DNA from 3 places in the Kitasatospora sp. NPDC092039 genome. Region 1 is predicted to be linked to each of the others. Evidence: riboswitches for the same ligand, from Rfam matches in the RefSeq annotation. Region 1 holds a riboswitch; each other region holds the start of a gene.

Region 1 (7,422 bases):
CGCCACCGGGCAGCTCGCCGGGGTACTTGGGGACGGTGAGCGGGTCGATGAGGGCTACGGTGCCGCCGATGCTGGTGAGCATGTTGCAGACCAGGCCGAAGTGCGACATCTCGTCGAAGACGATCTCGCGGATGGTGCGGCGGACGGGCTGGGTCTTGTCGGTGATCGACCAGAGCGCGGTGGCGTAGGGCGGGATGGTGGAGAGCTCCAGCATGACCGCCCGCTGGAGCGCGTCCTTGAGCTCCTGCTCGCTCCAGTCCTCCTCGGCGATGTTCATGAGCTGGACGATCGCGTCGCTCTCGTAGTCCAGGATGCCGGTCGTCGCCACGGGGTACCCCTTTCGTTCGGCTGTGCGCCGGACCGTAGCCGGGGCTCGGTCGTCCGCAGGCGTGGAACGGCGGTGCGGCCCGGGAGTTCATCCGGACGGGCGCGCGTGGACCTGCGGCCGCCCCGCCCGGCGTTCATGCCGGGCGGGGCGGGGGAGTCCTGGCCGGCTGACCGCGGCTCGAACGACCCGGGCGGGTCGGCGCCGCTCCTCCCGGCCGAGGCCTGGTCGTCCTTCCTCTCCGGGGTCAGGTCCGGGGAGTTTCCGACCGACTGATGTCACAGCGGTGCCCCGCACGGGCTGTGGCCGTGCGGGGCACCGCTGTCGTTCGTTCTTCTCTAGAAGTCGTCGTCGAAGGCGACGGTGCCCTCGACGGCGACCTGGTACGCCGACACCCGGCGCTCGAAGAAGTTGGTCAGCTCCTGGACGTTCTGGAGCTCCATGAAGCCGAACGGGTTCGTCGACCCGTAGCGGATCGGCAGGCCGAGGCGCGCGAGGCGCTGGTCCGCCACCGCCTGCAGGTACTCCCGCATCGACGCGGTGTTCATGCCGGGCAGGCCGTCACCGCACAGGTCCTGGGCGAACTGGAGCTCGGCCTCGACGGCCTCCTCCAGCATCTCCGTGACCTGCTTGGCCATCTCGTCGTCGAAGAGGTCGGGCTCCTCCTCGCGGACGGTGTCGACCACCGACATGGCGAAGTCCATGTGCATGGACTCGTCGCGGAACACCCAGTTGGTGCCGGTGGCCAGGCCGTGCAGCAGGCCCCGGCTGCGGAACCAGTACACGTAGGCGAACGCGCCGTAGAAGAACAGGCCTTCCACACACGCGGCGAAGCAGATCAGGTTGAGCAGGAACGCCCGCCTGTCCTCCTTCGTCTGCAGCGACTCGATGTGGTCGACCGCGTTCATGTACTTGAAGCAGAACTGGGCCTTCTGGCGGATGGAGGGGATGTTCTCCACCGCGGCGAAGGCCGCGTTGCGGTCCTCCGGGTCGGGCAGGTAGGTGTCGAGCAGCGTCAGGTAGAACTGGACGTGCACGGCCTCTTCGAACAGCTGCCGCGAGAGGTACAGCCGCGCCTCCGGGGAGTTGATGTGCTTGTAGAGGCTCAGCACCACGTTGTTGGAGACGATCGAGTCGCCGGTGGCGAAGAACGCGACCAGTCGCCCGATGAGGTGCCGCTCGCCCTCGCTGAGCTTCGCCAGGTCCGCGACGTCCGAGTGCAGGTCCACCTCCTCCACCGTCCAGGTGTTCTTGATGGCGTCCCGGTACCGGTCGTAGAACGACGGGTAGCGCATCGGGCGCAGGGTCAGCTCGAAGCCGGGGTCGAGCAGCATCTTGCGGTCTTCGGACTGGGACATTACTGGCAGGCCTCGCAGGACTCGGGGTTCTCCAGGGAGCAGGCGATGGCGGCTTCCTGCTCCGGGGTGAGGGTCGGGCTGTTCACGGGCACGGGCGCCGGCGCGGCGGCGCGGGCGGTGCCGGACGCGGCCTGGGCGATGCGGGTGGCCGGGCGCGAACGCAGGTAGTAGGTGGTCTTCAGGCCGACCTTCCACGCGTAGGCGTACATCGAGCTGAGCTTGCCGATGGTCGGCGCCGCCATGAACAGGTTCAGGGACTGGCTCTGGTCCAGGTACGGCATGCGGGCCGCCGCCAGGTCGATCAGCGCGCGCTGCGGCAGCTCCCAGGCCGTCCGGTACAGCGAACGGACCTCGGCGGGCAGCCAGTTCAGCTCCTGCACCGAGCCGTTGGCGTCGCGCAGGGCGTCCCGGGTCTGCTGGTCCCAGACGCCCAGCTCCTTGAGCTCGCGCACCAGGTACGGGTTGACCTGGAGGAACTCACCGCTCAGCGTCTCGCGCTTGAACAGGTTGGACACCTGCGGCTCGATGCACTCGTACACGCCGGCGATGGAGGCGATGGTCGCGGTCGGCGCGATGGCCAGCAGAAGCGAGTTGCGCAGGCCGGTCTCGGCGATCCGGGCGCGCAGCGCCGTCCAGCGGTCGGCCCACTGCGGGGCGGCGCTCGGGAAGTGGTCGATGTGCAGCTCGCCGCGGGCGGCGCGGGTCTCGCCGTACGCCTCGTGGCGGCCCAGCTGCTCGGCCAGGTCGGCGGAGCGCTCGTAGGCGGTGAGCATGATGCGCTCGGCGATCAGCGTGGACAGCTGCTTCGCCTCGGCGGAGTCGAAGTCGATCCGCAGCTGGAAGAAGACGTCCTGGAGGCCCATCACGCCCAGGCCGACCGGCCGCCAGCGGGAGTTGGACGTCCCGGCCTCGGTGGTCGGGTAGAAGTTGATGTCCACCACGCGGTCGAGGAAGGTGACGGCGGTGCGCACGGTGGCGTCCAGCCGCTCCCAGTCCATGGCGCCGAGCAGGTCGGCGGCCGAGGCGCCGGAGGCCACGTGGGCGCCCAGGTTAACCGAGCCCAGGTTGCAGACGGCGGTCTCGGAGTCGTCCGTGACCTCCAGGATCTCGGTGCACAGGTTGGAGGAGTGCACCGTGCGGCCCGGCAGCGCGGTCTGGTTGGCGGCGCGGTTGGAGGCGTCCTTGAAGGTCATCCAGCCGTTGCCGGTCTGCGCCAGGGTCCGCATCATGCGGGCGTACAGGGTCTGCGCCGGGATGGTGCGCACGGCCTTGCCGGCCTGCTCGGCCTTGCGGTACGCCTCGTCGAAGTCGGCGCCCCACAGGTCGACCAGCTCGGGCACGTCGGCCGGCGAGAACAGCGACCAGTCCTCGTCGGCGTTGACCCGGCGCATGAACTCGTCCGGGATCCAGTGCGCCAGGTTGAGGTTGTGGGTGCGGCGGGCCTCTTCGCCGGTGTTGTCGCGGAGCTCCAGGAACTCCTCGATGTCGGCGTGCCAGGTCTCCAGGTAGACGCAGGCCGCGCCCTTGCGGCGGCCGCCCTGGTTGACGGCGGCGACCGAGGAGTCGAGGGTGCGCAGGAACGGCACGATGCCGTTGGACTTGCCGTTGGTGCCGCGGATCAGGCTGCCGCGCGAGCGGATGCGCGAGTAGGACAGGCCGATGCCGCCGGCGTGCTTGGAGAGGCGGGCGATCTGCGCGTAGCGGTTGTAGATCGAGTCCAGGTTGTCCAGCGGCGAGTCGAGCAGGTAGCAGCTCGACATCTGGGGGTGCCGGGTGCCGGAGTTGAAGAGCGTCGGCGAGGAGGTCAGGTACTCCAGGCGGCTCATCAGGCCGTACAGCTCGGCCACCTCGCGCACCGACTGCTCGCTGTCGCCGACCGCCAGGCCGCAGGCGACGCGCAGCAGGAAGTGCTGCGGGGTCTCGATCACCTTGCGGGTGATCGGGTGGCGCAGCAGGTAGCGGGACTGCACGGTGCGCAGGCCGAAGTACTCGAAGCGGTCGTCGCCCGCGGGGTCGACCAGCGCGTCCAGGGCGGCGGCGTGCTTGGCGACGAAGGCCGCGGTGGTGTCGCCGATCAGGCCCTCGGCGTGGCCGACGGCGATCGAGGCGGAGAAGGACGTCGAGCCCTGGCTGTTCGCCTCGTCGACGATCTCCAGGGCGAGCAGGCGGGCGGCCAGCTTCGAGTACTGGGGGTCCTCGGCGATCATCGACGCGGCGGCGTCCACGGCCAGCCCGCGGAGTTCGGCGAAGTCCGAGCCGGCGTGGCGGCCGCGCAGCGCGGCGGCGGCGACGTGGCCGGGGTCGACCTCGGTGAGGTCGGTGCTGCGGTCGGTGAGCAGCCGCAGCAGGGCGCCGCCGGGGTCGGAGACCGTCGGGTCGGTGAAGGCGGTACCGGAGCCCTGGGCGGGCAGGGTGGCTGAGGCAGCGGTGGTCAAGGCGCTCTCTCCTGGCGGCGATCGGCGGCGGTGATCGGGGGCCACCGGGCCGATCGGGGCAGGGGAGCACGGCACGAACGCAGACGGCGTCGCGCGACGGTGACTCCCCGGCCCGCCCGCGAGGCCCGGAGGGGTAATGCTCGTGCCGGCGCGGCCTCTGCGGGAGGGCCGTGGCGCACGCCGTCGGCAGGTACTCGGACTCGCGGGCACGGCTGCTGGAGCCGCCCGCACACCGCTGCGGGGCAGTCCCGGATTCGCACCGGGTTCCCCTGCATCGACAGCAGGAGTGAGCATACATGTAGTGCCGCCGGACTGCGGTGGCACCATATGTTGTGGCTGTCGTGTCGCGGGTGCGGATGTGGCGGGCGCCCGGTCAGTGCTTGAGATAGACCTTGTACGTACTCGAATCACCGGTCGGCGAGGTGAATTGGGCGATCAGCCGGTAGTGCCCGGCGTCGGCCAGGGCCGCGCTCAGGGCCCGGTCGGTGGCCCTCGGCGCGGTGCTGTCGAGGACGACCATGGTGAACCAGCCGTCGCGGATGGCGGCCACGCTGCCGTCGTCCCCGTGGTGCTGGACCCCGGCGCCGTCGCGGTACTCCGTACCGGCCCGCGCGGAGACCCACTGCTCGGGCCTGGAGACGCTCCCCAGGTAGTACTCGGCGAGTCCGTCGACCTCGGTGAGGTAGCGGCCCTGGGGCTCCGTGTGGACCCGCAGGACGGCCAGCAGGCGGCCGGAGTCGGGCCCGTTCTGGTAGCGCAGGGCGGACTGCTCCAGGCCGAGGGCGAGCAGGGCGACCCAGACCAGGATGCCCAGCTGGGGGTGGCGGAAGTGGGCGCCGACCAGCCGGGTCAGGCCGACCCCGGCGAGCGGGGCGGCGAGCAGCATGCCGTAGCCGAGGTGGCGGAACAGCGCGCCGGAGGTGCCGGTCCACAGGTGGGCGGCGGGCACGAGCAGGGCGGTGACGGTCAGCACGGCACCGAGCAGGGCCCGTTGGCCCCGGGTGGTGGGGACGGGGTCCTTCTCGGCCGCGTCGTGCTCGTTCATCTGCTCGCGGCGCGCGTAGGCGATGGTGCCGGCCACCGCGAGGACGGTGAACAGGCCGGCCCACTGGAGCGTGCCGAGCAGGATCGAGCCGGCCGAGCCGGGGGCATTGCCCTGCGAGGGCGACCACCCGGCGACCCGGCCGAGCGTTCCGTACGGGAGCAGCAGGACGAGGGTGCCGGCGCCCGTCAGCAGCGCGCGCAGGGCGGCCGGGCCGGCCCGGTGCCGCGGCCGGGCGCAGGCGAAGGCGAGGGCGACCAGGGCCGGGACGGCGAAGGCCGCGGAGTAGGCCACGGCGCAGGCCAGCGCCGCGGGTGGGGCGGCGAGCAGGGCCAGGGCCGGGTGGCGGCGGGCGGTGAACACCGTGGTCCAGGCCGCGAGGGCGACCAGCAGCACGGCGAGGGACTCGGGCGCGGCGTAGAAGCCGACCACGACGGTGGACTGGAGGACGGCGTACACGCCGATGGCGCAGATGGCGACCCGCTCGTTGAACAGCCGCCGGGTCAGCGAGTACAGCAGCACCGTGGTGAGCAGCGCGAAGCCGAGGCTGAGCAGCCGGGTGCCCCAGATGCCGCTGGCGTCGGCGGCGGCGCCCGCCAGCGGCGGGTAGAGCCAGGGCGAGCCGTGCACCCGGTCGACCAGGTCGGTGGTGACCGGGGTGCCGTGCATCAGGTTGGCCAGCTGCTGGCGACCGGCGACCATGGCGGCGGCCTCGTCGGGGTGGGCGGCGGCCAGCAGGCGCAGCGAGAGCGCGGCCTGGACGGCCAGGACGGCGCCCAGCAGGCCGCGGGCGATCCAGCGGCGGCGGGGGCTGGTGCCCGGGTCCCAGCCGATCGCGGGGACCTGCGGGATGGTGTACGGGGCCAGTTCGATGCCGTCGGGGTTGTCGACGGGCACGGGCGCCCGGCGCCTACGGCGCTCCGGGCCGTCCTGCGCGGGGATGTCCGGCACCGGGGCGGCGGGGTGGTCCGAGGTGGGGAAGAGGTCGTTGTCCATCAGGGGTTCCGGATGTCGAAGCCGTAGCGGGGGGCGGACACCCGCTTCTTGAAGGCGGCGAGGGTCTCCGGAACGGTCTCGACCCGCCAGTCCGCCCGCTTGACCATGTTGAACCAGATGAAGCCGACGATGTCGTCGTGCGCCTCCATCCCGGAGAACAACTGGTCGACGAAGGCCTGTTGGTGTCTGCCCTGCTCGGTCGCGGTCTCGCTGATGAAGAAGGGCTTGTCGCAGAAGGTGCGGATCTCGGCCATGGTGGGGCCGTACAGGCCCTCGAAGGTCTTGGGTCCGTCGTTGGTGAAGTAGCCGGTCATGCCGGCCCAGTCGACGTAGGTGTCGCCGGGGTAGTACGGCGCCAGGCGGGTGTTGGGCGCGGGGACGGTGATGTTGGGACTCCAGACCCAGATCACGTTGGTGGCGCCGGCCTGGTCGAAGAGGTCGTGGACGTGGCGCCAGGCGGCCACGAAGTCCTGGGGGGTGGCGGCCTGGCGGCCCCACGGATACCAGTCGCCGTTCATCTCGTGGGCGATGCTGATGGCGATCGGCAGGTTCAGCTTGGCGACGGACTTGGCGACGCCGCGCACGTAGTCGTCGGTGTCGCCGGCCGCGATCGAGGCGAGCGAGCGGTCGTGCGGTTCCCAGGCCATGAAGGGCAGTGCGCCGGCCTCGTGGATCCGGCGCACGCCGGCGGTGTCGAAACCGCCCTTCCAGTGGGCGTAGTACTCCATGATGTTGGGCTGCTTGCCGATCGCGGAGCTGTAGCCGGGCAGCGCGTCCATCGTGGCGGGGACGTCGGGCAGGGCGGCGCCGAGGTACTTGTGGCTCGGCTTGAGCAGCGGCGTGACGTCGTACGGGACGCCGGCCGGCTGGGTCTTGGGCGCGGCGGGTGCCGCCGGTGCGGCGCTGCCGGTGGCACCCGGGCTCGCGGTCGCGGCGCCGGGGGCGGGGGTCGCGCCGGGGGAGGCGGCGGCCGGCGCGGGCTGGGCGAGGTCCCTCTGCATCGCGAAGCCCGGGTCCTCGGGGCCGCACGCGGTGGCGAGCAGCACGCCTGCGGCGGTCAGCAGCGGGAGCGCCAGCCGGCGACGGAGCCGGCCGGCCCGTCGGAGGTGGGCGGTCATGGCGATCACACTGCTTCCGTGGGGCGCGGCTGGACGAGGACCCGGCCGACGATGGTGGCGTAGAAGAGGCCGGAGGCGAGGACGAGGGCGAAGTTCAACGGGCCCATGGTGAGCATCCGCCAGATGCTCAGCAGCACCCAGAGCAGGG
Region 2 (7,422 bases), on a different contig from region 1:
TGACGCGATCGAGCGTCAGATCGACGACACCACTCCGGAGGGCAAGCGGTACTACGTCGGGAACGACCCGGCCACCATCGTCGTCCGCCCCCGCGGCTGGCACCTGGACGAGCAGCACCTCATGATCGACGGACGCCCCGCAGCCGGCGCGCTGGTCGACTTCGGCCTGTACCTGTTCCACTGCGGCCGGCCACAGATCGCCGCCGGCTCCGGCCCGTACTTCTACCTCCCCAAGCTGGAGAACCACCTCGAAGCCCGCCTCTGGAACGACGTCTTCACCTTCGCCCAGGCCGAACTCGGCATCCCGCACGGCACGATCCGCGCCACCGTCCTGATCGAGACCATCACCGCGGCCTTCGAGATGGACGAGATCCTGTACGAGCTGCGCGAGCACGCCGCCGGCCTCAACGCGGGCCGCTGGGACTACCTGTTCAGTCTGATCAAGACCTTCGCCCAGCACGGCCCCCGGTACGTCCTGCCCGACCGCGCCACCCTCACGATGACGCAGCCGTTCATGCGCGCCTACACCGATCTGCTGGTGCGCACCTGCCATCGGCGCGGCGCCCACGCCATCGGCGGCATGGCCGCCGCCATCCCGCAGAGCGACCCGCAGGCCAACGCCGTCGCGCTGACGAAGGTCCGTGCCGACAAGGAACGCGAGGCCGGCGACGGCTTCGACGGCTCGTGGGTCGCCCATCCCGGCCTGGTCTCCACCTGCCGCACCGCCTTCGACGCGGTCCTCGGAGACCGCCCGAACCAACTGGACCGCACCCGCGAGGACGTCGAGGTCACCGCCGCCGACCTGCTCGGCGTCCACCGGCTGAGCGTCGGCCTGCCGACCGAGCAGGGCCTGCGCGCCAACGTCGCCGTCGCCCTGCGCTACCTCGTCGCCTGGCTGAACGGCTTCGGCGCGGTCGCCGTCTTCGGGCTGATGGAGGACGTCGCCACCGCCGAGATCTCCCGTTGCCAGATCTGGCAGTGGCAGCACCACTGCACCCGCCTCACCGGTGGCTCGCTCGCCACCCCCGACCTGGTGCGCCGGCACATCGACCAGGAACGCGCCACGCTGCTCGCCGAGGGCGCTGACCCGGCGCTGGTGGACGACGCGGTGCGCATCCTGGAGGACACCGCCCTCGGCACCGACCTGCCCGCCTTCCTCACCACCGAGGCCTACGCCCGCCATCTCGTGCGCACCACCGCCCCGGCCGCCTGACCCACCCCCGTCCGCATCCACCCCGAAGAGGGCAACCGCATGAACGACATCCGCCGTGTGGCCGTCGTCGGCGCCGGGCAGATGGGCTCCGGCATCGCCGAGGTCTTCGCCCGCGCCGGCCTGGACACCATCGTCTGCGATAGCGGGCCGGCCGCACTGCGGGCCGCCCGCAGCCGGATCGACCGCTCCCTGCACCGTGCCGTCGACCGGGGCCGGATCAGCGAGCAGCAGCGCACCGACGCCTGGGCCCACCTGCTGTTCGCCGACGACCTGGAGGCGCTGGCCGACCGTCAGCTCGTCGTCGAGGCCGTCGTCGAGGACGAGGGAGTCAAGAGGGAGGTCCTCGGCACGTTGGACAAGGTGTTGTTCGACGGGGACGCCGTGCTGGCCACCAACACCTCAGCCATCCCCGTCACCCGCCTGGGCATCACCACCGGCCGGGCCTCCCACGTGCTGGGCCTGCACTTCTTCAACCCGGCACCGGTCATGCCGCTGGTCGAACTCGTCTCCTCCCTGCACACCGACCCGGCCGTCCTCGACCGGGTGGACGCCTTCGCCAACGAGGTCCTCGGCAAGCACGTGATCCGCTCCCGGGACCGGGCCGGCTTCGTCGTCAACGCCCTGCTCGTCCCCTACCTGCTCTCCGCGATCCGGATGGCCGAGGCCGGACACGCCACCGCGCAGGACATCGACGCAGGCATGGTCCACGGCTGCGCCCACCCCATGGGACCGCTCCAACTCGCCGACCTGATCGGCCTCGACACCGTCGAGGCCATCGCCAGGTCGATGTACGACGAGTACAAGGAACCGCTGTACGCCCCGCCGCCACTGCTCTCCCGCATGGTCGAGGCCGGTCTGCTCGGCCGCAAGAGCGGACGCGGGTTCCACTCGCACCGAGCGGTGTAGAGAAGGGCGCGCGCCTCGCCGCTGCCCGGCCCCTGTCGCGGAGGGCCGTGCAGCGGCGAGGCCTTGTGCTGTCAGTCCGGCAGGACGTTCTCGCGGCAGCACTCCGGCCGTGGACCCTGGTGAGGTGCAGCAGGTCCACACGCCCGTCGGCTGCGATCGAGTTCCGCTCCGTCGAGGACAGCGCGGTGCACCGCCCGGGCCAGCCGGGCGCCCCAGAGCGACCGCGGGCCGCCGAACGGATCGACCTCCCCACGCGCGTCCGGTGCCCGGACCGCCACGCACACCGCGTCGGACGGCGTGCCCGAACAGGCGTAGCCGGCGTCCAGGAGAGCCTGCACCTTGGCCTCGGTGGCGGTCGCCAGCAGGTTCACCAGGCCTGCGTCGGACAGCGGCGCCGGAACGACCGCGAGGATGTTGATCGTGCCGGGAACGTACCGGGCGGGCGCCGGGACGGCGGGGACCGGGACGGTGGTGGGGGAGGCGGCGGCCCAGGTCGGGACACCGATGCCGGTCGTCACCAGGGCGACGGCACTGTTGTCCTCGGCCCAGGTGGATTCGTCGACCTCCGCGGCGGTCATCAGTCCGACGCCGGGCCCGCGCAGGCCCTCGGCCTCCGCGAGTTCCGCCAGATGCCGGTCGGGATCCATCCGGTCGTAGCCCGCCCGGACCTGGGCGTTCAGCACCCAGCCGCGCTCGCCGATCCCGCCGCCCAGGACCGCGCTGCTGACCATCCGCCAGCCCGGGCCGGCCTTCCACACCAGCTGGTGGCGGCACGATCCGTCCTCCGACCGGGCACGTCGCAGGACCACGGGTCGCCGGGCGACCGGCACGTGGCTTTCCGTTGTCCTCACCTCGGAACGTCGGGGATCCGGCCCCGCCGGCCCTCCTGGGGCTTCCGGTGATCACCGACCGGCGGGCTCGTGCGGATCCTAGCGGTCCGCAGAATCCGCAGATCCACAGGCCGACCGTGTACGGATTCCACAGATTGGCATGCTGGATCACCGGCCATCCGGGGAGCAGGCTCGATCACGAAAGTCCCAGAGCCATCCGATGCCGCCGCTTCCGGTCACCCGTGTCGCCATCTGGCCGTGCTCTGTTCTCCGACGCCGCCAGTCTGGCCAGAGCCTCGGCCAGGGCCTGCTGCAGCACCCGCATCCGCGCACTGGTCGCTCCGAGCTACCGCCGGGTGACCAGCAGGCTCTCGTACTCCCGGTCCGGGAGGACGACCAGGACCTCTCCGTTGATACGGACCCGGCGCGGTGCCGGCCTCCTGATCATGTTCGACCCCCATCGGTCACGGCCGTCACCCGCGCCCCACGACGGTCCCGGGAGGGCACGAGCCGCGGGGGGCGCGGCAATCGTGCCGCGCCCGCCCGGACCTCACGCCGATTGTCAGCCGGCGAACTCCGCGCGCAGCAGGCGGGCGGCGGCGACCAGGCTGTCCAGGGAGGCGCGGGTCTCCGGCCAGCTGCGGGTCTTCAGGCCGCAGTCGGGGTTGACCCAGAGTCGCTCCGCCGGGATCGCGGCCAGGCCGGCGCGCAGCAGCGCGACGGCTTCGTCGGTGCTCGGGACGCGCGGGGAGTGGATGTCCCAGACGCCGGGGCCGACCTCGCGCGGGTAGCCGGCCTCGGCGAGCTCCCCGGCCACCTCCATGTGGGAGCGGGTGGCCTCCAGGGAGATGACGTCCGCGTCGAGATCCTCGATCGCGGTCATGATCGCGCCGAACTCGGCGTAGCACATGTGGGTGTGAATCTGGGTGTCGGCCCGGACCCCGGAGGTCGCGAGGCGGAAGGCCCCTGTGGCCCAGTCCAGGTAGGCCGGGCGGTCGGCCGCCCGCAGCGGCAGGGTCTCGCGTAGGGCCGGCTCGTCGACCTGGACGACGGCGGCGCCCGCGGCCTCCAGGTCGGTGACCTCGTCGCGCAGGGCGAGGGCGACCTGGCGGGCGGTGTCGGCGAGCGGCTGGTCGTCGCGGACGAAGGACCAGGCGAGCATGGTGACCGGGCCGGTGAGCATGCCCTTGACCGGGCGGTCGGTGAGGCCCTGCGCGTAGCGGAACCAATCGACGGTCATCGGGTGCGGGCGGGAGATGTCCCCGGCGAGGACCGGCGGGCGCACGTAGCGGGTGCCGTAGGACTGCACCCAGCCGTGCCGGGTGGCGAGGTAGCCGGTGAGCTGTTCGGCGAAGTACTGGACCATGTCGTTGCGTTCGGGCTCGCCGTGCACCAGGACGTCCAGGCCGGCCTTCTCCTGGTAGGCGATGACCTCGCGGATCTCGGCTTCCATCCGCTCCCGGTAGCCGGCCGCGTCGATCCGTCCTGCCGTCAGATCGGCTCGGGCGAGACGCAGCTCGGTGGTCTGCGGGAAGGAACCGATGGTGGTGGTGGGCAGCAGCGGCAGACCGAGCCGGGCACGCTGGGCCTCGGCCCGGACGGGGTAGGGCTGGGCACGGCGGGTGTCGGCCGCGGTGACGGCGGCGGCCCGGGCGCGGACGGCGGGGTCGTGGGTGATCGGCGAGTTGGCGCGGGAGGCGAGGTCGGCGCGGTTGGCGGCGAGTTCGGCGGTGATCGCGCCGGTGCCCTCGCGCAGGCCGCGGGCGAGCAGGGCCGCCTCAGCGGCCTTCTGTTTGGCGAACGTGAGCCAGCGGGCGATCTGCGGGTCGATGTCGCGCTCGGTGGTGGCGTCGATGGGCACGTGCAGCAGCGAGCAGGAGGGCGCGACGTCGACCCGGTCGGCGAGGCCGAGCAGGGTGGCCAGGGTGGCGAGCGACTTCTCCAGGTCGTTGATCCAGATGTTGCGCCCGTCGATCACCCCGGCGACCAGCCGCTTGCCGGGCAGGCCGCCGGCGGCGGCGAGGTCGGCCAGGTTGGCGGCGGCGGGGCCGGTGAAGTCCAGAGCCAGGCCCTCGACCGGGGCCTTGGCCAGGGCCGGCAGGGCGTCCCCGAGGCGGTCGAAGTAGCTCGCGACCAGGAGCTTCGGCCGCTCGGTGAGGGCGCCGAGGTCGCGGTAGGCGCGGGCGGCGGTGTTCAGTTCGGCCGGGGTGCGGTCCTGCACCAGGGCCGGCTCGTCCAGCTGGACCCACTCCGCCCCGGCCGCCTTCAGGGCGGCCAGCAGCTGGGCGTAGACGGGCAGCAGCCGGTCCAGCAGGGTGATCGGCTGGAAGTCGGCGGCCACGCCGGGCGCCGGCTTGGCGAGCAGCAGGTAGGTGACCGGCCCGACCAGCACCGGCCGGGCCTCGTGGCCGAGCGCCAGCGCCTCGGCCAGTTCGCCGACGGCCTTGGCCGGGTTCGCCGCGAAGACGGTGTCCGGCCCCAACTCGGGCACCAAATAGTGGTAGTTGGTGTCGAACCACTTCGTCATCTCCAGCGGCGCGACGTCCTGGGTGCCGCGCGCCATGGCGAAGTAGCCGTCCAGCGCGTCGGCCTCGACCGCGTCCCGGTGCCGGGCCGGGATCGCGCCGACGGCCACGGTGGTGTCCAGCACGTGGTCGTAGAGCGAGAAGTCACCGGTCGGGACCTCCTCGATGCCGGAGTCGGCGAGCTGCTGCCAGTTCCCCCGGCGCAGATCGGCGGCCGTGGCCAGCAGTGCTCCGGCGGTGACCGCGCCCTTCCAGTACCCCTCGATCGCCTTCTTCAGTTCCCTGTTGCGGCCCTGACGGGGGTAGCCGTACACGGTCGCCGCGGCTGCGGACTTCGCTGTCAAGGGACTCTCCTTCGCGAGCCTGATTCCTGATCCCGGGACGGGACGAAGGCGCGAAGGGGTGACGAACCGGGCGACTGCCCGCACGCATGTGCGGCTCCGCCTGGTGTGGTCGCCGACCCGCCCTCGAGGTCACCGGATTGCCGCGCGCGAACGGTCGCGCACGGGCAGTGGCAGGTCTTCGGACTCGCGGGCACACCCACCCTGGTTCCAGGGCGGACACCTACTGGCCGTCGCTTCCCGGACCCGACCCGGGTCCAGTGCGTATGACGGCGGTCGTTCCCGCTCACCGCTGCGGGGCAGTCCCGGACTGGCCAGTTGAAAGGCGTCACCGGGTTCCCTCTTACGACGCCCTGCCTGGCGGACAGGGCGAACCAGCTGCACGGCCAGCTTAGGGGCAGGACGGTGGGAGCTGAACAGCGAATCACTCAAGTTGTCCGGATGCTGAGACGGTGTCGACGGCAGGACCGGACGGAGGGTCCGTGGCATGAGGTAGCGCCTCGCGGATGCCGGCGAGCAGTTCGGGCAGGCCCCGTCCAGGGCAAAGCTGTTTCTCCAGGGTGGTGAATCCTTCGGAATCAGGAGGGCGCCGCTCGGGTTGGCCATGCGGCGTGTTCTTGCGCGGGTGGGGCGTTGGAGCCGTCCGCAGCCTCGAAGCGCACCGTCGGTTCGAAGTTGGCTCGGTGGCCGGCGCGGCGGAAGACGGTGAGCACGGACGGCCCGACGACGAGCACGGCGGTGAAGGTGGTGACGGCACGGCCGGTGTCCCAGCCGAGCGAGGTGGCGAGGTCGAAGAGCAGGTAGCGGTGCCACTGCTCGGTGAAGGGCAAGCCCGGGAGGTAGGCGATAGAGCTGTTCGGGTCGGTCGAGAACGGCCAGAAGGACAGGTTCAGCAGGAAGCCGAACAGGTACCCGGAGAACGCGCCGTAGGCAGCCAGCATCGGCACTTCCCAGCGGCGGCGGACGCGCGGCAGGAGCCCTGCCAGCATGCCGACGAAGGCGCAGCCGAACATCTGGTAGGGCATCCAGGGGCCGACACCGCCGGTGAGCAGGGCGGAGGCGAAGAGCGAGGTGCAGCCGAGGGTGAAGCCGAAGCCGGGGCCGAAGACGCGGCCGGCAAGGACGAGGATGAAGAAGACGGTCTCCACCCCGGCCGTTCCGGCGCCGAGCGGGCGCAGGCCGGCGTTGACGGCGGACAGCACACCGAGCATGGCGAGCGCCTTGGCGTCGATGCCGCCGGCCGAGATCTCCGCGATGACGACGGCGAGCACCAGGACGAGCAGCGCGCCGAAGATCAGGGGCGGGGCGTAGGAGGAGCCGAACTTCCCTGGGGCGACGACGAACGGCCAGGTGAAGGCGGTCAGGCCGACGAAGGCGGCCAGGGCGACGATGACGCGGGCCCGGCCGGGGATGCGGACGGCGGTCATCGGGCGGCCTCCGCCATCACGAGGGCCTCGGCCACCTGCCGGGTTGTCAGGTAGTCCAGTGGGGCGAGGATCTTGGCGGTCTGCGGGGCGAAGGTGGGCGAGGCGACGATGACCTCGGCGGTGGGGCCGTCCGCGACGACCTCGCCCTCGGCCATCACGACCACGCGGTCGGCGGCGGAA
Region 3 (7,422 bases), on a different contig from region 1:
GACACCCTCTCCGGCGCGATCAGCATCGCCACGACCGCATCGCTCCAGAGTGTCCTGGAGCGCCTGGAACTGGCCTTCGCGCCCGAACCCGGCCTCGCCGAGTCGACCCGTCACGGCCTCGGCTACAACAATGCCCTGTTCATGGCTGCCGAACTCCTCCTGCTGGGCCGGGAAAGCACCTCCCCCATCCTCCTCATTGAGGAGCCCGAGGCCCACATGCACCCACAGCTGCAGACCCGCGTCGTCGACCTGCTTCAGGACCGAAGCCGGGGCGAGTCCCCCGTCCAGATCATCGCCACCACGCACAGCCCGCACATTGCCTCCAGTGTGCCGGTGGAGCACCTGACCCTCGTGGCGCGGGGCCGGACGTTCCCTCTCCGTCCGGAATGCACCCGACTCGACGCCTCGGACTACGCGTTCCTCAGCCGGTTCCTGGACGTCACCAAGGCGAATCTCTTCTTCGCCCGGGCGGTGGCCATGGTCGAGGGCGACGCGGAGGTCCTGCTCCTGCCCGCTCTCGCCCGCGTCGCCGGCCACTCGTTCGCCGAGAACGGCGTCAGTATCGTGAACGTCGGCAGCACCCGTCTGTTCCGGTACTCCCGGATCTTCCAGCGCGCGGACTCCGCGCTGCCACCGGTGCGCGTGGCATGCATCACGGACATGGACCTGGCTCCCGACGGGGTCGACGAGAAGATGGCGAAAGGGCTCACGCGGTGGAGCAGCCTGACCGCGGCAGAGCGGGACGAACTGGTCTTGAAGAAGCGGGAACGCGACGGCGGGGCCGTCCGGACCTTCGTGTCGAACTGGTGGACCCTCGAATACGACTTGGCGCGCGCCTCGTGGCCGATGGCAACGCTGATGCACCAGGCGATCAGCGCGGCGAAGAGCACCAAGTGGCCGACACCGGAGGACCTCGTGGGAATCGAGGAGACCGCGGCCATGGAGGTCAAGAAGTGGCGGGAGGACGACCGTCTCTCGCTGGAGGAGTGCGCGCTGAGGATCTACCGTCCGCTGCGCGTGGGAGGAACCAGCAAGCCGATCGCAGCCCAGCATGCTGCGCGCCTGCTGGAGGCATCCAGTGTCTCGCCCGAGGACCTGCCGAGCTACCTGGTGGAGGCGCTCGACTACCTGAGCGGGAGTACCCGGTCGTGACCCTGCCTCTATCCCCCACCGCCCTGGACCGTGAAGTCATCGAAGCCAAGGCCCGGAGCATGAGCCTCGCTCTGACGTCTCCCGAGCAGTTCGCGTTCTTGGAGGCCCGCGGCCCGCTGCATCTGCAGGCAGCCCCGGGCTCGGGCAAGACCACCCTCGTTGCCCTGAAACTCGCCCTGGTGGCGGACGGCTGGTCGTCCGACCGCCAGGGCATTTGCGTCATGTCTCACACCAATACCGCCACCCAGGAAATCGCGAGCCGACTGACCGGACGGGCACGGCGGTTGGAGCACTACCCGCACTTCATCGGGACGTTTCAAAGCTTCGTCCATACCTTCCTCGCACTGCCGGCTCTGCGTTCGCTGAAGGTCGTCACCCGAGCCGTCGACGACCAGGCCTTCGCCGCCCAGGCCCGCAGGCTTCTGGACCTGGGCCCGTTCACGACGCTGAGGTCCTACCTGAAGCGGCGGAGTGACGGGCTGAAGATGGTCACCGAAGCCACGTACGTCTTCGACCCCACTGAGCCGGAACTGCAGATCCGGGTCGATGGCCTCAATCGCGGCACCGCCAGCTACAGGCAGTTGATGAAACTGAAGGAGCACCTCTTCCTTCGTGGTGTCTTCCGCTACTCGGACATGTACGCGATCGCCACCAGGCATCTGCACCAGCACCCCCGCCTGGCCTCCGGCCTGCGGTCCCGGTTCCCGTTCGTCCTGATCGACGAGATGCAGGACACCGGTGAGGAACAGCGCCGCCTGTTGGAAGCAGTGTTCACGGACGGTGCCGTTGTGCAGTGCGTAGGAGATGTCAACCAGCGCATCCTCAGTGCAGATGGTGTCGGACCTGCGGCCGGGAGCCTCCTGGACGAGGCGGCGATGGACCTGCCGGTTAGCCTGCGCTTCGGCGCGGGGCCCGCCCGGGTGGCGAGCAGGCTCGCGGTTCACCGCCCACAGGAGATCCGAGGCCACGGACCCGAAAGCGCTCTCGCCATCATCACCTTCACCGAGGACAGCATCGTCCGGGTTCTACCCGCTTTCGACGACCTCGTCCGGCGAACAGTGCCGCCCGAAGCCGTCGTCGCGCACCCGCCGAAGATCCTCGGCGCTCGCGAGAGCCCAGGAACCTCACGACTCTTCCCCCGCGCGGTCGGCTGCTACCTGCCCCAGACCGACACCGGGACGACGGTGGCGGTGAGTCGGCTGCTGCAGGCCTACCGGCATGCCAGGGCGGTCCTGCTGCGTACAGGCCAGGTCGGCCCAGCGGTCACCGTTCTGTGGGGAGCCGTCCGCGCTCTCCTCTGGGAGCTGCAGCCACCGACCACGCCCCCGACTCTCCCAGAGAATCTTCCCCCGTTCCCCCAGCTCGACCGCAGACCTGGCACACCGGGCCACCACCTGCGAGTGCTCCTGGTCAGGACGCTGTACGACGGCTGCGACACCCCTGCAGCCTGGGGGGACTTCGTGACCCGCCTCGGGAGACTGGTGGAGCAGGCCGTCGGCGCACCCGTCCCGGTGGACATGGCCACCTATACCCTCTGGCTGTCCCACACGCCGCTGCCACCGGCCTCGGAGGAATCCCCGCCCCCGATGCTCACAGCTACCGTCGCGAGCGCGAAGGGGGAGACGCACTGCGCGACCCTCGTCCTCGAGTGCGCCACCAAGCATGGGAGGAGCCACGACCTCGGCAGCCTGCTCCCCGTCATCACCGGAAAGACTCCCGTCGGCGAACTCAATGCCACGGGCCGGCACGCCGCGATGACCACCTTCGTAGCGGCCACTCGCGCCAAGCACCTCCTCGCGCTAGCCGTCCACGAGAGCCGCGCGAATCCGCACCTCGAAGCCCTGGTACGCGACGACTGGTCCGTAGTCAGCCTCTGAGCGGGCGCGCGGTTCGGCGTGAGACTGTCCAGGGGCAACAAGCAGGGCGGAGTACCACCGCGACTGATGGGCAGCCAGGTCGCAGATGTCGCCCTCTCCAGGGTTGATGGTGCATGCGGCGGCCTCCACCGGGATCATCGTGACCACCGACCGGTTCCCCATCCGCGCGCGAAGCGGAACTGTAAAGGCCTCAGACACGGACCCGCCGGCGGCGCCTGCATTCGCCGCGGCGCGGACATTCAGCCCGCTGATCGCTTACCACCGACCCGGTGCGGACGTCGGTGGATAGGGCTCGCCGAGGCCGGATGGATGTCGCCGTGAGGCGGTCAGGGTGGGGAGGGTCGTGGCCCGGCGCAAGACGGTGCCGGAGCTACTCGCGGCTACGGCATGGGCTGGGGACAGCTTCCCGAGATCCCGTGAGGCGAGCAGCGCCTCGCCGACGACGGCGCGCCGGAGACTGTCCACACCGGACGATCTGTGTGGCGGCTGAGTTCCCCGCCACGACCGGGCCGCAGTCTCTCTTCACCAGCGGGATCACCGTGCGGATCTGGGCGGGTACCGGTTGTTCGACCCTGACCTGTTCACACTGCAGTTGGTCGAGACGGTCCCAAGCGTCACCGCTTCCTCCCCGCCGCTGGAGGCCGGGTCGGTCGATAAGGTGAACGTCGGGGGTGACGACGACGGCCCCAACCGGGCCGGTCGAGGTGCCGGGGTGACTGCGGGCGCTGTGTGGCGAGCTGGAGGTGGTCGTGCACGACATCGCCTACAAGCGGCTGCTGAACATCACCTCGGTGGTCCTCCGCCCGTTGGTGTCGCACCGGGCGGATCCTCAGCTGACCCCGTTGGCGCAACGCGCGCATGGAGAGCTCTGGACTTACTAGGACGTCCAACTATATGGTCGATGGCAGGTCCGCGGTGTCAGGGAAGCCGGTGTGAGTCCGGCACGGTCCCGCCACTGTGACCGGGGAGTTCGTCCTCGCAGGACACGGCCACTGGCAGCCAGCCGGGAAGGCCTGAGGGCGTGCGGTGATCCGGGAGTCAGGATACCGGCCGCGGGTGATCCGTGTTTTCCACGAGGATGGAGACGACACGCATGACTCCGGGCTGCTCCCGTTCTGCTGCTCCTGGTTGTCCTGTGCCGACGACCCCCGGGGCCCACCTGCTCTGACGGTTCGTCCTGCCACCGCCACCGTGACGTCGCGGGGCCGCACCACCGTGCGCCCGTCCGTCGGCGGCGGCCTCCATTCCTCCTCTCCCCGACCCTGTTGAGAGAAGGAACCAATGGTCCGTGAACTGACGCACTTCGTCGCCGGGAAGCGCACGCCCGGGACGTCCGGTCGCTTCGGCGACGTGTACGACCCCAACACCGGCCGGGTGCAGGCCCGGGTGCCGCTCGCCGACCGCGCCGAGGTCGAGGCGGTGATCGCCGACGCCGCTCAGGCCCAGCCCGCGTGGGCGGCCTGGAACCCGCAGCGCCGGGCCCGCGTCCTGCTGCGCTTCCTGCAGCTGGTCGAGCAGGAGAAGGAGGAGCTGGCCCGGCTGCTGTCCGCCGAGCACGGCAAGACCGTCGCCGACGCCCACGGCGACCTCCAACGCGGCCTGGAGGTCGTGGAGTTCGCCGCCGGCATCCCGCACCTGCTGAAGGGCGAGTTCAGTGACAACGCCGGCACCGGCATCGACGTCTACTCGATGCGCCAGCCGCTCGGCGTCGTCGCGGGCATCACGCCGTTCAACTTCCCCGCGATGATCCCGCTGTGGAAGGCCGCACCCGCGCTGGCCTGCGGCAACGCCTTCGTCCTCAAGCCCTCCGAGCGCGACCCGTCGGTGCCGCTGCGGCTGGCCGAGCTGTTCCTGGAGGCCGGGCTGCCGCCGGGCGTGCTCAACGTGGTCAACGGCGGCAAGGAGGCCGTGGACACCCTGCTGGAGGACCCGCGCGTCGAGGCGCTGGGCTTCGTCGGCTCGACCCCGATCGCCCAGTACGTCTACGCGACCGCGGCTGCGCACGGCAAGCGCGCGCAGTGCTTCGGCGGCGCCAAGAACCACATGATCGTGATGCCCGACGCCGACCTCGACCAGGCCGCCGACGCGCTGATCGGCGCCGGCTACGGCTCGGCCGGCGAGCGCTGCATGGCCATCTCGGTGGCCGTCCCGGTCGGCGAGGAGACCGCGGACGCCCTGGTGGCGAAGCTGGTCGAGCGGATCGCCGCGCTGAAGGTCGGCCGCTCGGACGACCCGGCGGCGGACTTCGGCCCGCTGGTCGGCCGTGACGCCCTGGAGCGGGTCCGCGGCTACCTGGACCTCGGGGTCGAGGAGGACGCCGAACTCGTCGTCGACGGACGGGACTTCCGCCTGGAGGGGCACGAGGACGGCTACTTCCTCGGCGCCTCGCTGTTCGACCGGGTCACGCCGGACATGCGGATCTACCGGGAGGAGATCTTCGGCCCGGTACTGACCGTCGTGCGCGCCGCCGACTACGAGGAGGCGCTGCGCCTGCCCAGCGAGCACGAGTTCGGCAACGGCGTAGCGATCTACACCCGGGACGGCGACACCGCCCGCGACTTCGCCCGCCGGGTGAACACCGGCATGGTCGGCGTCAACGTGCCCATCCCGGTGCCGATCGCCTACCACACCTTCGGCGGCTGGAAGCGCTCCGGCTTCGGCGACCTCAACCAGCACGGCCCGGACTCGATCCGCTTCTACACCCGCACCCGTACCGTCACCTCGCGCTGGCCCTCCGGGGTCAAGGAGGGCGCGAGCTTCACCATGCCGACGATGGGCTGAGCATTGTGAACGCAAGTGAACTGACGGAGGAGCAGGCCTCCATCGCTGAGGCCGTCGGAGCCTTCGCCGCCGAACACCTGGCACCGAACGCCGTCGAGTGGGACCAAAGCAAGCACTTCCCGGTCGACGTGCTGCGCAAGGCCGCCGATCTGGGCCTTGCCGGTATCTATGTCCGGGAGGACGCCGGCGGCTCTGCGCTGACCCGACGCGACGGGGTAGTCGCCTTCGAGGCACTCGCCACCGGCTGTCCGTCCATCGCCGCCTACCTGTCCATCCACAACATGGTCGCCTGGATGGTCGACCGCTACGGCGACGCCGCCCAGCGGGCCGGCTGGCTGCCGGGGCTCTGCTCAGCCGAGCATCTGGGCAGCTACTGCCTTACCGAGCCCGGCGCCGGCTCCGACGCGGCCGCGATCGCCACCCGAGCGGTGCGTGACGGCGACCACTGGGTGCTGGACGGCGTCAAGCAGTTCATCTCCGGAGCGGGGGCCGCACAGATCTACCTGGTGATGGCCCGCACCGGAGGCTCCGGGGCCTCCGGGCTGTCCGCCTTCATCGTGGACCGGGACGACCCCGGCGTCTCCTTCGGACCGAACGAGACGAAGATGGGCTGGAACGCCCAGCCCACCCGGCAGGTCGTGCTGGACGGTGTCCGGCTGCCCGCCGACCGTCTGCTCGGCGACGAGGGCGGAGGCTTCCGGGTCGCCATGTCGGGACTCAACGGCGGCCGCCTCGGCATCGCCGCCTGCTCCCTCGGCGGCGCGCAGAGCGCCCTGGAACGGGCCACCGGCTACCTCGCGGACCGTGAGGCGTTCGGCACCCGGCTCCTGCACGCCCAGGCCCTGCAGTTCCGGCTCGCCGACATGGCGACCGAGTTGGAGGCGGCCCGGGCGCTGCTGTGGCGGGCGGCCAGCGCGCTGGACCGGGGCGATCCCCGGGCGCCGCAGCTGTGCGCGATGGCCAAGCGCTACGCCACCGACACCGGCTTCGAGGTCGCCAACCAGGCCCTCCAGCTCCACGGCGGCTACGGCTACCTGGCCGAGTACGGCATCGAGAAGATCGTCCGCGACCTGCGGGTGCACCAGATCCTGGAAGGGACCAACGAGATCATGCGCGTCATCGTCGCCCGCGGCCTGACCGGAGCCGCGTGATGGCCGGCCACGACCTCGACGAGGTCATCATCCAGCGCGAGGGCCGGGCCGGCCTAATCGTCCTCAACCGCCCCGCGGCCCTGAACGCCCTCACCCACGGCATGGTGCTGCGCATCGCCGAGGCGCTGGACGCGTGGGAGGACGACGCCCGGGTCGAGACCGTCGTCATCACGGGGTCCGGGGACCGCGCCTTCTGCGCCGGCGGGGACATCGTCGCCATCCACCGCGCCGCCACCGGCGGGGACCCGGGCGCCGTCGAGGGGTTCTGGCGCGACGAGTACCGCCTCAACGCCCGGATCGCCCGCTACCCCAAGCCGTACGTGGCCGTGATGGACGGCATCGTCATGGGCGGCGGGGTCGGCGTGTCCGCCCACGGCAGCGTGCGGATCGTCACGGAGACCACCCGCATCGCCATGCCCGAAGCCGGCATCGGTTTCGTCCCCGACGTGGGCGGCACCTAC

Evidence for each region. A riboswitch is a leader RNA that binds a small molecule or an ion and turns the genes downstream of it on or off. The one in region 1 is predicted to bind cobalamin.
Region 2: another riboswitch for cobalamin. It lies ahead of metE (5-methyltetrahydropteroyltriglutamate--homocysteine S-methyltransferase); the one in region 1 lies ahead of ACIQI7_RS17815 (ribonucleoside-diphosphate reductase subunit alpha).
Region 3: another riboswitch for cobalamin. It lies ahead of ACIQI7_RS15230 (CoA-acylating methylmalonate-semialdehyde dehydrogenase); the one in region 1 lies ahead of ACIQI7_RS17815 (ribonucleoside-diphosphate reductase subunit alpha).

Annotation. Positions count from the first base shown of each region.
Region 1 covers NZ_JBIVSD010000008.1:92,970-100,391, forward strand. Annotated here, with positions in the region: gene ACIQI7_RS17805 (ferritin-like protein) at 1-328, opposite strand, end outside; gene ACIQI7_RS17810 (ribonucleotide-diphosphate reductase subunit beta) at 664-1,683, opposite strand; gene ACIQI7_RS17815 (ribonucleoside-diphosphate reductase subunit alpha) at 1,683-4,094, opposite strand; cobalamin riboswitch at 4,286-4,445, opposite strand; gene ACIQI7_RS17820 (glycosyltransferase family 39 protein) at 4,492-6,156, opposite strand; gene ACIQI7_RS17825 (glycoside hydrolase family 26 protein) at 6,156-7,274, opposite strand; gene ACIQI7_RS17830 (glycosyltransferase family 2 protein) at 7,280-7,422, opposite strand, start outside.
Region 2 covers NZ_JBIVSD010000006.1:322,642-330,063, reverse strand. Annotated here, with positions in the region: gene aceB (malate synthase A) at 1-1,213, shown strand, start outside; gene ACIQI7_RS15305 (3-hydroxybutyryl-CoA dehydrogenase) at 1,253-2,119, shown strand; gene ACIQI7_RS15300 (adenosylcobinamide amidohydrolase) at 2,191-2,928, opposite strand; gene metE (5-methyltetrahydropteroyltriglutamate--homocysteine S-methyltransferase) at 3,512-5,818, opposite strand; cobalamin riboswitch at 5,970-6,209, opposite strand; gene ACIQI7_RS15290 (ECF transporter S component) at 6,394-7,242, opposite strand; gene ACIQI7_RS15285 (ABC transporter ATP-binding protein) at 7,239-7,422, opposite strand, start outside.
Region 3 covers NZ_JBIVSD010000006.1:304,536-311,957, forward strand. Annotated here, with positions in the region: gene ACIQI7_RS15220 (ATP-dependent nuclease) at 1-1,152, shown strand, start outside; gene ACIQI7_RS15225 (UvrD-helicase domain-containing protein) at 1,149-3,029, shown strand; cobalamin riboswitch at 3,908-4,099, shown strand; gene ACIQI7_RS15230 (CoA-acylating methylmalonate-semialdehyde dehydrogenase) at 4,311-5,810, shown strand; gene ACIQI7_RS15235 (acyl-CoA dehydrogenase family protein) at 5,816-6,961, shown strand; gene ACIQI7_RS15240 (enoyl-CoA hydratase/isomerase family protein) at 6,961-7,422, shown strand, end outside.